DNA from 3 places in the Clostridium sp. ETTB3 genome. Region 1 is predicted to be linked to each of the others. Evidence: a T-box and tRNA genes for the amino acid it is inferred to sense, from the RefSeq annotation. Region 1 holds a T-box; the other regions hold tRNA genes.
The links. A T-box is a leader RNA that pairs with one kind of tRNA and senses whether it is charged. The one in region 1 lies ahead of thrS (threonine--tRNA ligase), so its partner is inferred to be a tRNA-Thr.
Positions count from the first base shown of each region.

Region 1 (5,283 bases):
ACATAATCAATTCCTAAATGATCTAATATAGTTCTCATTTGATTTTGTGTAGCTTCCCAAGCCTCTGGGTTGTTTATATATTTTTCAGTATCTTTTGGATCCCATTTAGAGAATCTATAAGAAATATCTTCAGATATACCTAAAGTTTCCATAACGTAATTTATTAAATCAACAACTTCTTTAAATTCATCTTCTAATTGTTCTGGAGTACAAATTATATGACCTTCAGATAAAGTGAATTGTCTAACTCTAGTTAATCCATGCATTTCACCAGAAGCTTCTTTTCTAAATAAAGTAGAAGTTTCTGCATATCTTATAGGAAGATCTCTGTAGCTATGTTGTTCTGCATTATAAACTGTAAATTGGAATGGGCAAGTCATAGGTCTTAATGCCATAACTTCAGCATCTTTTTCTTCATCACCTAATACAAACATTCCATCTTTATAGTGGCTCCAGTGTCCAGAAGCAACAAATAAATCATTTTTAGACATAAATGGAGTTTTAGTTAATACATAGCCTCTTCTTTCTTCTTCATCTTCAATCCATCTTTGAAGAGTTTGGAATAATTTAGCTCCTTTTGGCATAAATAGTGGAAGACCTTGACCAACTTTCTCATCAGTTGTGAAGATTCCAAGTTCTCTTCCTAATTTATTGTGATCTCTCTTTTTAGCTTCTTCTAAAGCTTCTAAGTGAGCATCTAAATCAGCTTTCTTTAAAAATGCTGTTCCGTAAATTCTAGAAAGCATTTTATTTTTTTCATCACCTTTCCAGTAAGCACCAGCAGTTCTTAAAAGCTTTATGGCTTTAATATTTTTTAATGACATTACGTGAGGACCAGCACAAAGGTCTGTGAAATCACCAATTTTGTAGAAAGATATAATTTCATCTTCTGGAAGGTCATTTATTAATTCAACCTTATAAGGTTCATCCTTCATAAGTTCTAAAGCTTCATTTCTTGGAAGTTCAAATCTTTCTATTGAAGGATTTTCTTTTATTATTTTTTTCATTTCAGCTTCTATTTTATCTAAATCATCTGCTGTAAAAGCTTTTTCTACATCGAAATCATAATAAAAGCCGTTAGCAATTGCAGGACCTATAGCAATTTTTGCTTCAGGGAATAATCTTTTTACTGCAGCAGCAAGAACATGAGAAATACTATGTCTTACAGTATCTTTTCCTTCTTGAGCATCAAAAGTGCAAATTTCTAATTCACAATCTTCATTTAAAGTTGTTCTTAAATCAACAACATTTCCATTTACTATTCCACATTGTGCAACTCTTGCTAAACCTTCACTAATTGCTTTAGCAACATCTAAAACTGAAGATCCATTTTCAACTTCTTTAATAGATCCATCTTTTAAAGTAATTTTAATCATTTTTAATAACTCCCTTCATTTTTATGTTTTTAGTTAATAATAATGTTGTAAAAAGGTTAAATATGTGTGTAGCGTTTTGAGGTTAACCTTAATGCAAATTTAAACTTAATTAATTTTGTTAATAAGTTTATGTATAAAAAAAGCTCGTCGTCGCTTTTCTTATACAAATAGTATAGAAAAGGGACGAGAGCATTATAATTCCCGCGGTTCCACCCTTAATTGCCTATAAAATAAAGGCCTCTTAAGAAAACACCGTAACGTGATGCAACGGACTGGATTAGAGTCTCTCAGAGGTAGTTTTCAATTAATTTCATATAAAAATACTTTCAGCTATTGTATTTTCTCTCTGAAAATGAAGGTTTAATTTACTTGTCTCTTCATAGATTTAATTTATGGGGTTGTTTCATTAAAAATAAATACTATAATATATTAGATTAATTTTTAATTATAAAAATAATATATTATATAATTTTTAATTTGATGACTCCATTTTTAAGTTTTATTTAACAATAATTATAAATATCTAAATTAATTATGTCAATAAACTAGTAATGATTAATTTTTTAAAGAATTAATTATTTAAAGCATAAGTTGAATAAAATAAAACAAATTACGACAAAAAGCTACAAAAATTTAAATATTAGTGTAAAATAATAAAAGTATAATGCTATCTTTACGATTAGCATTAAAAATGCTCTTTATATTAATATCACAATCTATGAAGGGAGGGTGAATTTAATATTTTAATTATCTATAAATATAAAAAGTTTATATTTATTTAATTAAATAGAAGGGAGTGAAAAAAACAAATGAATAAAAGGTTAGTGTCCATTATTTGTGCAGCGGCATTATTTACTCAAACCTTGCCAACAAATGCAATTGCAACAACAATTGAAGATGCATTTATTAAAAAAGGTTTAAATAGTGAAGTTGATAAGGATAAAAGTGATTCTAATAGTGAAGAATCAAGTTCTAAAGATGAAAATGAGACAAGCCAAGACAACAAGTTAAAGGAAGAAGAATTAGGACTTGATAAAGTTAAATTTAATGCATATATAGATAAAACTGATCAATTATTGTTTTCTATTGGATTTGATGAAAAAGAAAAGAAATTCACTGTTAGTGAACAATCTGAAAAGAATATATCAGAAGAAACTCCAGAAGAAACAATGTATACTATAAAAATATTTGATAAAGAGCAAAAAGAGAAATTTTCAGTAGAACTTAAAGGTAAGGATACTGGAAATTCTGAAAAATTAGAGCCATTAAAAAGTTTAAACTATGAAGTAGGCGATTTTATACAAATAACACCTACTGATAGTAAGGATGTATTAAAGATTACTGGTAATATTCAAGGCGATGTGGACAAGCAAAAGGAAGATTATTCTGATGGAATTGATAATTATGATTACATTGGAAATGTAAGATTCCAAGTTGAAGAAGATCACCTTAAAACTGTATATAATGAAGCACCAGTTATAAATGGACTTACAGATATTGAAGAATCAGAAAATCCTATGAATGATATTCTTACTGGAATATCAATAAAGGATGATCATGATGGGGATATTGATAATTCTAAAATTGTGCCTTTAATAACAGAACTTGAAGGTGGAGTTTTAGAGGTAAGTTATACTGTTGAAGATAGCTGGGGAAGAAAAGCAACTGGTAAGAGAAAGATTTCACCTAAAAAAGTGGAACAAGAAGAAGTAAAACAAGAAGAGCCAAAAATTATTAGGGAAGAAATTAATTTACGTACTGGAAGTTCAAGTGGTAATACAAGTCAAACTGCTACTGGATTAGCTGCCAATGTAATAACAGTTGAAGGGACACCATATTATGGGAGTCAAATAGCAAGATTTGAAATAAGATTCGACACTATAGCAAATCAAATACAAATAGCAAATGAAGATGGAAGAAAGTTAAGTAATTCAGTTGATGGAGAATACTTTAAGTTTGTATTATACGATAAGGATATGAATGTAAAAACTTCAGCAACCTTATTAGGTAGTGACAAAAGTGACTCTGATAAATTAGATGCTATAAATAATTATCTTTTTGAAGAAGGGGATTATATAGGAATATGGCATGCAGAAACTAAGAATGGAACAAATAATGAAAGTGATCCAGAAAATAATCCAAGTTCCCCTTCATTTATTCCTAAGCTTAAAATAGATGGACAAATAAATGTTTTATCCAAAAATGATTCAGGTGATTTAACTGAAAATGGACAAATTAAAAACTATTCTAATGGGATGGATAATCAAGAGATTTCATCTAGAAGATTTAGAATTACAAAAAGTGGATTAAAAGAAGTAACTAATCAAGCACCTGAAATACAATCTTTAAATGCTGTTACAATAGCAAGAGGTGGAGAGTTTGATCCATTAAAGGAGATAAAAAATAATAAAATAACAGATGACTTTGATAAATTTACTGAAGATAATTTAGATGCTAGAGTTGTTTCAATAAGTCATAGTGATTTTAATAATTCTAAAGTTGGAACTCAAACTATAACATATACTGTTACAGATAGTTGGGGTAAATCTAGTACTGCACAAATGAATTTAATAGTTACATCAAGCAATCCAATTGATGAAAAGTATATAGAATTAAAAGATGGAGATAAAAGTCTATTTAAAATAAAATTTGATTCTGTAGAACATAAATTTTTAGTAGATAACTTAGAAAATATAGTGGATAAACCTATAGATTCATCAGTATCATCATCTATATTTAAGTTAAAGGTATATACAAATGGTGGTGTATTACAAAAAACATTAAACATTAAAGGTACTGACAATTTAAAATCAGTATTAAAGAAGTTTGATGGTTATAAATATACTGTTGGTGATCGTATAGAAGTATGGTCAAATAATCCTAAAAATATAATAATTCATGGTGTAGATAGAGATGAAAATAAGCTTCCTGAACAAAATCCAAGTGAAACACCAACTGAACCTTCAGATGGAAATACGGAACAACAACCTAATGGAGGGTCAAGTGAAACACCAGAAAATGGTGGGGGAGAACAAGCTCTAGAATTAACAACTAGAGCAGGCAATACAAATCAAGCAGAAAGTTATCAAGAAAATTATGAAGATGGAATTGATGATTCTGATTACATGAAAAATGTAAGATTTGAAATAGGAGCTGATAAGCTAAAGTATATTTATAATAAGGCGCCTGAATTTAAAGTAGAAGATAGTGTTAAACTAAAAGTTAATAGAGATGGAACTTTAAATAAAGAAGATTTAATGATGGGTTTAACCGTTAATGATGATCATGATGGTGATAGTTTAACTCAAAAGGTTATTGTTGGAGAGTTAGATACTAGTACTATTGGTGAAAAAGAAGTTGAATATAGAGTTATAGATAGCTGGGGAAGAAGTTCACTTATAAAAAGAAAAGTAACTGTATATCCTTATAATAATTTAGAATATAACTATATAAATGTTAAAAATAATGAAACAGGTGAATCTATTTTAAAGATTAGGTTTGATGATATTAACAAGAAGTTTGTAGTTGATAAAGTTGATAAAAGTAAAATACCAAGTAGTTTAAATAATGATAATAAAGTATTTGAAATTAAACTTATAAAAAAGGAAGATATAAACTCTAGAAGTAATGAAGATAATGTTAAAGTAAAAACTATAAGTTTAACTAAAAAAGAGTTAATAGATGGTGATAAAGTTAATGAGATTAATAATTTATCATATGAAGGTTTTGATTATGTTTCTTTATGGGTTTATAATTCAAATGATGGTATATCTATATCTAAAAATCCAAATTTAATTTCAGAAGAAAAATTTATAAGAAATAGTATTTCAGAAGAAGACTCTTCAAAATATATCCTTTTAAATGGTTTTAAAAATCAAGAAGAAATGCAAAATACTAGGTTTGAAAT
Region 1 is NZ_CP199832.1:321,465-326,747, forward strand. It holds gene thrS (threonine--tRNA ligase) at 1-1,376, opposite strand, end outside; T-box leader at 1,553-1,766, opposite strand; gene ACUN06_RS01640 (hypothetical protein) at 2,186-5,283, shown strand, end outside.

Region 2 (5,283 bases), 160 kb from region 1:
GCCTGATGGAAAATATGCTTTAGGCGGACAACCTGTTATAGTAAAAAACGGTGCTGCTAGACTTGAAAATGGAGCATTAGCTGGATCTGTTTTAACTCTTAATAAAGCAATAAAAAATATTTATGAAAATACTGACTATCCTTTATACGAAATAATTAAAATGGCTTCTTACAACGGAGCAAAATATTGTAAGGTTGATAATAAAAAAGGGCAAATTAAAGAAAATTTTGATGCTGATTTAGTTGTTTTTGATGAAAATATTGATATTAAAATTACTATAATTGGTGGTAAGGTAGTTTATTCTAATTAATATTTTTTACTCTAGAAACTTTGTATTAATTTCATCATAAGATACTTAATCTTTTAATTATAATAAAAAGCGAAGACTTATGTCCTCGCTTTTTATTATAGGTATTTCTTTATTTCATCAACTTTATTTAATTGTTCCCAAGGTAAATTTAAATCATTTCTACCAAAGTGACCATAAGCAGCTGTTTGTCTATATAAAGGTCTTCTTAAATCAAGATCTCTTATAATTGCTCCTGGTCTTAAATCAAATACTTTTTCAACAATGTTAGTTATTTCTTCATCACTTAACTTACCTGTTCCAAAAGTTTCAACTTCAATAGATACTGGCTTTGCAACACCTATTGCATAAGCTAATTGAATTTCTAATTTATCAGCTATACCAGCTGCAACTAAGTTCTTAGCTACCCATCTTGCTGCATAAGCTGCTGATCTATCAACCTTTGTTGGATCTTTTCCTGAGAATGCACCACCACCGTGTCTTCCATATCCTCCATAAGTATCAACTATAATTTTTCTTCCTGTTAATCCACTATCTCCTTGTGGTCCTCCAACAACAAATCTACCAGTTGGATTAATGTAATATTTAGTTGATTCATCTAATAATTCAGCAGGTATAACAGCTCTTATTACATGCTCCATTAAATCTTCTCTTATTTGTTCTTGACTTACATGTTCATCATGTTGAGTTGATATAACTATTGCATCAATTCTTACTACCTTATTATCATCATATTCCACCGTTACTTGAGTTTTACCATCTGGTCTTAAATATGATAAAGTTCCATTTTTTCTTACTTCTGTTAATCTTCTTGATAATCTATGTGCCATAGCAATTGGTGAAGGCATATATTCAGGTGTTTCATTAGTTGCAAACCCAAACATCATTCCTTGATCTCCAGCACCTACAGCTTCAACTTCATCATTTTCTCCCTCTCTAGATTCTAAAGCCTCATCAACTCCCATTGCAATATCACTTGATTGTTCATCAATAGATGTTAATACTGAACAAGTATCACAATCAAATCCATATTTAGCTCTATCATATCCAATTTCTTTAATTGTGTTTCTAACTACTTTAGGAATATCTACATAACAAGATGTTGATATTTCCCCCATTACTAGTACCATTCCTGTTGTTACTGCTGTTTCACAAGCAACTCTTGCCATTGGATCCCTTGCTAATATACTGTCTAAAACTGCATCCGAAATTTGGTCACATATTTTATCTGGATGCCCTTCTGTTACTGATTCTGATGTAAATAATCTTTTCATTTTGCTTAGCTCCTCTCATTCTGATATTAATTCTAAGCAATAAAAAAAGTCTCTTGCAAAAAGAAGAGACTTATTATTATCTAATGTCTTCTTATCTTGCAAATTAAAAATTCTGCAGGAATTTGCACCACGTCTACTAGTTTCAAATATTATTACTTGTCACTATCAACAGGTTGCCGGGTTTCACAGGGCCTTTATCCCTCCACCTCTCTGGATAAGAACTAATATCAAATTTTATTTCTAAGAACATTTTATACATATATCCATACTATGTCAATAATTTTTTATTTTTATGTATAACTAATATATAAAAAAAGCATGGTATAAACCATGCTTAAATGGTGGGGGAGGACGGATTCGAACCATCGAAACGAAACGTAACAGATTTACAGTCTGCCCCCTTTGGCCTCTCGGGAACTCCCCCATTTTTGGAGCTTCATGTCGGAGTCGAACCAACAACCTGCTGATTACAAGTCAGCTGCTCTGCCATTGAGCCAATGAAGCTTATTTGGTGGAAACAACAGGGATCGAACCTGTGACCCTCTGCTTGTAAGGCAGATGCTCTCCCAGCTGAGCTATGCTTCCATAATTAATTTGAAAATTTTAAATGGTGGGGGAGGACGGATTCGAACCATCGAAACGAAACGTAACAGATTTACAGTCTGCCCCCTTTGGCCTCTCGGGAACTCCCCCATTTGGAGCTTCATGTCGGAGTCGAACCAACAACCTGCTGATTACAAGTCAGCTGCTCTGCCATTGAGCCAATGAAGCATATTAACAAATTTCAATTTCATTAATTTTCAAGTTATTAATGGTGGGGGAGGACGGATTCGAACCATCGAAACGAAACGTAACAGATTTACAGTCTGCCCCCTTTGGCCTCTCGGGAACTCCCCCATTTTTGTTTTATAACTTTGTGCCGTTCGTTTTGTTACTGCCGAACTGACAAGGACTAGTATATAATTAAACCAATTATATTTCAACCACTATTTTAGCCTATTATCCCTAATTATATGTAATTAAATTTAAATTACTCTCTTTTTCTCCATTTTAATATAATTTTCTTTTTATACTTTAAATATATTTCCCTTATATTTTAGTAACACATTTATTTTTAATAAATATAGTATAAGTACAAGGATAGCATTTTAATATATTTTTATTTAATTATAAAAATATAAACTTTATTTTTTATAAAAATTATATTATTGCTTTATAAGTCATATATTTATATGAGATAAAATTTCATGAAGAATTTTAATATATGCTTCCTTATTTATAACAAATAAAAATAATCTTCATTATAAAGATAGGGGTGAATTATTTGATTAAAAGGAAATTTAATTATAAATCTAATTTAGCTTACTATGAAATTGCTGAATTTATGATAAAATATATTAATCCTAATAGTATTATAGTTTGTATTGGTACTGATAAATGTGTTGGTGATTGTTTGGGACCACTTGTTGGAACATTTCTTGAAGAACATAATTTTCCCTTACCTGTATATGGAACATTAAAGGATCCTATTCACGCATTGAATTTAGATAAAAAACTAGAAGAAATAAATAAATTACACCCTAATGCATGTATAATAGGAATAGATGCTTGTCTTGGAGATACAAATTCCATTGGCGAGATTCATACACGCGATTATCCAATTCATCCTGGAAAGGGTGTTGGAAAATCATTACCTGATGTTGGTGTTGCCTCAATAATTGGAATAATTGATTCTAGCGATGCAGCTGAATTTTTTACTTCTCGCAGTATACGACTTCACTTAGTATTTGAAATGGCAAAAGTTATTTCTAACGGCTTAATTAATGCCTATTATCTAAATTCGTTATCAAATAAACAATGCTAGAACTGTACTACTTCTAGCATTGTTTATTTTAAAAACCAAACTCTAATCTATTAAAGTAATTTCCTTATTAGTAAACTCATTGTCCAATTTTGATGCATATTTAAGCACCTCTCCAGTTCCTAATGCTACAGCTTCTATAGAATTACTTGCAACATTAACCTTAATGCCTGTACTATCTTCGATAAGCTTATCTAATCCATCTATTAACGCTCCTCCACCAGTCATTAATATCCCTCTTTCGATTATATCTGCGGCTAATTCTGGAGGAGTTTGCTCTAAAACAGATTTTACACTTTCTAAAATCATTGAAACCGGCTCCATTAAAGCTTCTCTTAATTCTTCAGTTGAAATTAAAACTTCACCAGGTAACCCAGTTATTAAATTCCTACCTTTTATACTTGTTGATATATTTCTCGAATCTTTAAAAACTGATCCTACACTAACTTTTAAATCTTCAGCAGTCTTTTCTCCGATTAAAATCTTATATTTCATCCTTACATATTTAATAATTGCTTCATCAAACTTATCTCCAGCTACTTTTATAGACTCTCTAATAACTACTCCACCTAAAGATATAATTGCAATATCAGTTGTTCCTCCACCAATATCAACTATCATATGACCATTAGGCTGTGTTATATCAAGTCCAGCTCCAATTGATGCTGCTAATGGCTCCTCTATTAAATTAACCTTTTTAGCTCCTGAATTAATAGCTGCATCTATAACAGCTCTTTTTTCAACTTCTGTTGCTTCTGATGGAATACAAACTACAACTCTAGGTGCAATTACTCTTCTCTTTCCTAATGCCTTTTTTATAAAACTTTTAAGCATTTTTTCTGTAATATCATAATCTGATATTACCCCATCTCTTAATGGCCTAACCGCTATAATATTTCCTGGTGTTCTCCCTATCATTTTTCTTGCTTCTTCACCAACAGCTAAAACTTTATTATTATTTCTATTAATTGCTACAACTGAAGGTTCTTTTAAAACTACTCCCTTGCCTTTTACATATACAAGTACAGTAGCAGTGCCTAAATCAATTCCTAAATCGCTACCAGCTCTCCAAAACCACATTTTATTCACTCCTATATATACTAAAACTTCGAAATATTTGTTTTTTCTTCAAATTTATTCATTTTTATTATATATGTAATGAATTTATCATTCAATATCTTTATAGGTCATTTGCTTTATATTTCATTTTTGTGGCTTTTCCACCTCTAATATGCCTTTCTGATTTATTTAACTCTAATATCAAATGTGTCTTTTCTGCTATTGCTGGATTTATCTTAGGTAATCTTTCTGTCATATCCTTATGAATTGTACTCTTGCTTACTCCAAATACTTTTGCTGTTTTTCTTATTGTTGCCTTTGAGTCAATAATATATTGAGCTACTTCTAAAACTCTTTCTTCTATATAGTCTTTCAAAATTATACCTCCTTAACTTACATCTATTTATTATTTACTTAATCTTCAAAAAAATTCATAATATCTAAAATTAAATAATTTATATAAGTATCAGTCATTTAAAATGACTGATACTTAGTAAATTATTTAGCAATAAAATAAGCACTTGGATCAACATCTTTTCCATTTACATCTTCTACTTGAACATTTAAAACATCTCCACAAAGCTTTGATGTAAATATTCCTGAAGTATTTCCTACAGTACCTATTTCAGTACCAGCGCTAACTACATCTCCAACGGCTACTTTGACATCTTCACTTAAGTTAGCATATTTTGTTTTTAATCCATTTGCATGAGCAATAACTACAAATGTTCCGTCTGTAGTGTTGCTTGATACTTCTTCAACCTTTCCTTCTGCAGCTGCTT
Region 2 is NZ_CP199832.1:479,472-484,754, reverse strand. It holds gene nagA (N-acetylglucosamine-6-phosphate deacetylase) at 1-310, shown strand, start outside; gene metK (methionine adenosyltransferase) at 406-1,581, opposite strand; SAM riboswitch class I at 1,670-1,802, opposite strand; tRNA gene ACUN06_RS02410 (tRNA-Tyr) at 1,921-2,005, opposite strand; tRNA gene ACUN06_RS02405 (tRNA-Thr) at 2,011-2,085, opposite strand; tRNA gene ACUN06_RS02400 (tRNA-Val) at 2,091-2,166, opposite strand; tRNA gene ACUN06_RS02395 (tRNA-Tyr) at 2,190-2,274, opposite strand; tRNA gene ACUN06_RS02390 (tRNA-Thr) at 2,278-2,352, opposite strand; tRNA gene ACUN06_RS02385 (tRNA-Tyr) at 2,394-2,478, opposite strand; gene yyaC (spore protease YyaC) at 2,906-3,445, shown strand; gene mreB (rod shape-determining protein MreB) at 3,488-4,522, opposite strand; gene spoIIID (sporulation transcriptional regulator SpoIIID) at 4,623-4,877, opposite strand; gene ACUN06_RS02365 (M23 family metallopeptidase) at 5,000-5,283, opposite strand, start outside.
Region 2: it encodes a tRNA-Thr, which carries the amino acid that the T-box ahead of thrS (threonine--tRNA ligase) is inferred to sense. The anticodon was not compared.

Region 3 (5,283 bases), 360 kb from region 1:
ATATCTTTTACTTTGCAGTTTGTGTATAAAGATATATTTCTATCTTCTAAAGCCATTTTTAAAATATCAACAACTGATGAAGCTTGTAATGATTGTGGATAAAGTTTGCCATTTGGAAGAGATACAATTGGAAGTCCTAAAGATAAAAAAAAGTTTTTTGTATCTTCAAGAGAAAATTTTTCTAATGCTGAAAATTTAAAGTCTGAATTAGAACTATGATAATTAATAAATGGAGGTTTAATACAATTATTAGATATATTACATCTACCATTACCAGTAGTTAAAATCTTTTTACCAATTCTATCACTTCCTTCAACTATAGCAACATCCATTCCAAAGTCTTTTGCAGTAATAGCAGCAACTAAGCCAGAAGCTCCACCACCAACAATTATTAAATCATGATGCAAATAAAACAACCCCTTTCTGTTAGTTAGTAGTTGGAAGTTAGCAGTTATGTATCAAATTTAATTTGTGATTTTGTTTTATATGTATTAAAACAAGAATTAAGTTATAAATTGAATTTAAAATACTAGCTAAAACTACTAATTACTAAATATGATAATGTTTTGACTTATGTTCTGCAATAATAATTATGTAATTATAAAATAATAAATTTAAAAAATTAAGGAATACTAAATTTAGAGGTGAAATTTAATGATTGTTAAGATAGTTAATACTGAGTGTGAAGATTATAATAAAGAATTTAAATTAAGAAGAATGAATTATGATCAAGTAGTAGTTAATTATCCAGATAGTAAAGGAATAAGAGTATTTAATAAGGATTCAGTTGAATTTATTACTGAAACTGAAATAGATGAATTTTTAGTTAAATATAATGATTTTTTAAAAATTAAATTAAATAGGGGAATTTCAGTTGCGTTATATAAGGCGATTTTAGATACTATAGAAAATGAATATAATATTGAATTTAAAAGTCTTAACTTATTAAAAGATAAATATGCAATAAATAAAAGGGGAGTATGGGAAAAAGAAATTTTATGTGTTATTAATGAAATTATACCTATAAAAATAAATGCAAGTGGACAAAATTTTAAAAAAAGTGGATTTAATATAAAAGTTGAAGAAGTAAATAAAGAAGAATTTTTTGAAATTTGTTCTTTTGAAATAAAAAAAATAAATAAAGAAATTAAAGAAAAAGAAGATATTTTAGCGAGATATGGTATGGCAATTGAAAAAGTTAAAAATCCTGAAAATGTGGTAACCATGCTGATTTAGAAGTTTTTAATATTACATAATAAAAAATATATAAAAAAAAATTAAAAAAAGTGTTGACACTATATATAATTTTAGGTATTATAGGTAATGTGCTCGGGAGAGCGTAGGAAAAACAAAAAACTAGGCCCCTTGGTCAAGCGGTCAAGACACCACCCTTTCACGGTGGTAACAGGGGTTCGATTCCCCTAGGGGTCACCATTTATTTGGAAGCATAGCTCAGCTGGGAGAGCATCTGCCTTACAAGCAGAGGGTCACAGGTTCGATCCCTGTTGTTTCCACCAAATAATGGCTCAGTAGCTCAGTTGGTTAGAGTGCCGGCCTGTCACGCCGGAGGTCGAGGGTTCGAGCCCCTTCTGAGTCGCCACTTTAATTTAATATTAAAGTCATAAAAATGTGCTTCATTGGCTCAATGGCAGAGCAGCTGACTTGTAATCAGCAGGTTGTTGGTTCGACTCCGACATGAAGCTCCATTTTATGGCCCCTTGGTCAAGCGGTCAAGACACCACCCTTTCACGGTGGTAACAGGGGTTCGATTCCCCTAGGGGTCACCATTTTATATGGAAGCATAGCTCAGCTGGGAGAGCATCTGCCTTACAAGCAGAGGGTCACAGGTTCGATCCCTGTTGTTTCCACCAATAATGGCTCAGTAGCTCAGTTGGTTAGAGTGCCGGCCTGTCACGCCGGAGGTCGAGGGTTCGAGCCCCTTCTGAGTCGCCAATTTTATAAAAAACTCAATGTAAACAAATGAATAATGCATTGTAGTGAACAAAAGACTAGGCCCCTTGGTCAAGCGGTCAAGACACCACCCTTTCACGGTGGTAACAGGGGTTCGATTCCCCTAGGGGTCACCATTTTATATGGAAGCATAGCTCAGCTGGGAGAGCATCTGCCTTACAAGCAGAGGGTCACAGGTTCGATCCCTGTTGTTTCCACCAAATAATGGCTCAGTAGCTCAGTTGGTTAGAGTGCTGGCCTGTCACGCCAGAGGTCGAGGGTTCGAGCCCCTTCTGAGTCGCCATTTTAATTTTATAATATGCTTCATTGGCTCAATGGCAGAGCAGCTGACTTGTAATCAGCAGGTTGTTGGTTCGACTCCGACATGAAGCTCCAAAAAACTTCACTAAGGTGAAGTTTTTTTTGTTTTAAAAAATAATTATTAAAGCAAACTTATATAAATACATATAGTTAAAAAAATCCTAATAACTTATTTCAGTAAAGAAATTTAAGTTATTAGGATTTGTTTTTTTATTTTTGTCTTTTTAAATTAAGTTGTATTCTTATATCTTCTGCAAAAAATTTAAATAATTTAAATTCACCAATTATTCTTGAAGAAATTCTTTCGCTATACCTTTTTGAGATAAGAGGAAGACTTAAGTTTGTAGAAATAAGCATCTTTTTATTTTTTAATATTTTTTTATTAATTAATGTAAATAATTCTGTAGATGAGAAATCGGTAATTTGTTCTGAACCTAAATCATCAATAATTAGTAAATCACAATTAATAAGAAGATTTTCTAAATCAGTATCATTATTAAATTTTATATCCTTAAGTGCACGTAAAAGGTCATCAGAAGTTTTATAAACTACAAGAAATCCCTTATCTAATAATTCTTTAGCAATACACCATGATAAAAATGTTTTACCAGTACCAGAGTTACCATAAAACAAAAGGTTTGTATTTGAAGTTTTAAAGTTTGGTAAGTATTCACCAGTTATATATTCAAGGATATCTTCTATATTTTTACGAGGAGTATACCTTTCATCGTTTAATTTATGATTAGAATATAAATTTATATTAAAGTTTTTAAAATTATTAGTTTTAACAGCTTCTTCTAAATCTGAATCTTTATAATATAATTTAATTAATTTAGATTTAAAACAAGAACATTTGTCTATTCCAATAAATCCAGTATCTTTACATTTTGGACAATTGTAGTGTAAATTTAAATAATCAGGATTATATCCATGAGATACAAGCATTTCATATTTTTTAGCTCTTAAGTCGGTTATTTCTTCTTTAATGTTATTTAATTCATTTTGATCTGTAATTCCCCTTAATGCAGCCATAGATAAATTTAAACAAAGTTTTTGAATTGTTGTATCTAATTCTAATATTTCTGGATATTTATTTTTTATTTCTTCACGTCTTTTCATTAATTTACGATTTTCATCAGTACGAATTTTTTCATACATATCCATAAGTTCCGTTTGATATCCTTTAATCATCTTTATCCCATCCTAACAATTTCTTTTCTAATGAATCATAATCATATTCACGAGCTTCAAAGTTATTAAATTTAAGAGGATTAACCTCAGGGGTTTTTTTAATAAAATTTTTATTATTATGTGGAGATTGAGAAGCTTTATAAGCAACTTCTTTATTTTCAATAGCAGCTAAAGTTTTTAAGTTATTTTTATTCCAACTTGATAAAATTCCATCAATATATTTAAAATCAGAACGATTTAATCTTTGGAAACAAATATTACAAGCTTTTTCTATAACTTCTAAAGGAAATGCATAATCAATTATCCATTTCTCAAGCATTTCTTGTTGAGGTTTCATTAATTCAGGATTTTTTATTCCTAAATAATTTAATATATGTCGTATTTTTATCCACTTATCTTCTGTTTTCTTTATATAATTTTGTGCATCATCAATACTTGTAATATTCATATCATGCCAAGCAATGGCAACTTTTTCTATATAACGATAATCGCTTTTGCCTCGAGAAACACAATATTCTATAAGTATTAAAATTAACTCAGATGAAAAATTAAATTCTTCTTGCCAACTTAAATAAGTAGTCATTTCTTTAGGGGATAGTGGCCTTCCTAATAATCTTTCGATATCATTTAGCATATCTTTAGTTGAGGTTTTATTTAATGCTTCGAGCAAGTTAACTTCTTTATTTCTAGATTTTGAGTCTTCAACTAAGTCTATAAATTCAATATTATAATTACCCATTTTATCTATTGGAATAAGCTTAATTACACCTTCGTCGTTCCAATAATTTAGTGCATTTAAGATATCAGATTCAAGTAAGTTTAATGTTGAAGCTAATATAGTTGAGTTAGCACCCATTTCACCAGAATTATTATATTTTAACATTAATAGATAAACTTTAATAAATTCTCCACGAGCTTTTGGCATGTACTTTTCAATAAACACATTACTTACTAGTGTAAAGTTTGATGAGTTATTTTTTAACATAAAAGTGCTCATAATTTTTTTACCTTTCTTAAGTATTATTTGAATTTAAACTTAATCAATTTAAGTTTATTTTAACGCAATCATATTTAAATATAAATTAAAAAAAGCAATTCATATTATACAATAAACTTATTATAACAAAGGCAATCTTAACCCTCAACAAAACAATTTAATTAGTTAGATGCATAAAATATTAAAAATATGGATAAATTAAAAAATGTGCTTAAAAATTTGGTCCTTTAGGAGGAAAATTAAAAATGAATTTAAATAAGCAAAATAAAATAAGTGTATTATTAAAATTAATAAGTTTAACAATAATTATGCTTATAAGTTTTATGTTTATATTACCTAATAAAAATACTAGTGCAGAAAAAAATAATGGTTTTTATAAAAGTGTAATGAATTTAAATAATGAAAATGATGATAAAAACGAAGATAAGATAAATGCTATAAGTGTATTTAATAGTAATACAAATAATATTACAAATATTGATTTGCAAGGTCATAATATTAAGATAAAGGATAGTATAGTGTGCTTTTATACATCTATAGAAGATAAGTATTCTGTGTTAGAGGAAGTTTGTAATTCATATATAAATGAGCTCAATTTAGATATAAGTAATATAAGTCAAATAGAATTATTAGGAGTTATTAGCTCAAGTAATGAAAAAAATAGAATAACATATTTGAATGAAAGTGGAGAAATGGCACCTGAAATATATAATGCAGAAGTGATAAATGATAATTTATCAGGATTAAAGTTAAAAGTAACATTAGAAGAAATAGAAACTATAGAACCAGAAACAATTGTTGAAGAAACTAATGAATTATTGAGT
Region 3 is NZ_CP199832.1:2,787,781-2,793,063, reverse strand. It holds gene ACUN06_RS13390 (BaiN/RdsA family NAD(P)/FAD-dependent oxidoreductase) at 1-407, opposite strand, end outside; gene ACUN06_RS13385 (hypothetical protein) at 655-1,236, shown strand; tRNA gene ACUN06_RS13380 (tRNA-Glu) at 1,360-1,434, shown strand; tRNA gene ACUN06_RS13375 (tRNA-Val) at 1,442-1,517, shown strand; tRNA gene ACUN06_RS13370 (tRNA-Asp) at 1,524-1,600, shown strand; tRNA gene ACUN06_RS13365 (tRNA-Thr) at 1,632-1,706, shown strand; tRNA gene ACUN06_RS13360 (tRNA-Glu) at 1,713-1,787, shown strand; tRNA gene ACUN06_RS13355 (tRNA-Val) at 1,796-1,871, shown strand; tRNA gene ACUN06_RS13350 (tRNA-Asp) at 1,877-1,953, shown strand; tRNA gene ACUN06_RS13345 (tRNA-Glu) at 2,013-2,087, shown strand; tRNA gene ACUN06_RS13340 (tRNA-Val) at 2,096-2,171, shown strand; tRNA gene ACUN06_RS13335 (tRNA-Asp) at 2,178-2,254, shown strand; tRNA gene ACUN06_RS13330 (tRNA-Thr) at 2,272-2,346, shown strand; gene ACUN06_RS13325 (ATP-binding protein) at 2,482-3,462, opposite strand; gene ACUN06_RS13320 (DnaD domain protein) at 3,455-4,459, opposite strand; gene ACUN06_RS13315 (peptidoglycan DD-metalloendopeptidase family protein) at 4,705-5,283, shown strand, end outside.
Region 3: it encodes a tRNA-Thr, which carries the amino acid that the T-box ahead of thrS (threonine--tRNA ligase) is inferred to sense. The anticodon was not compared.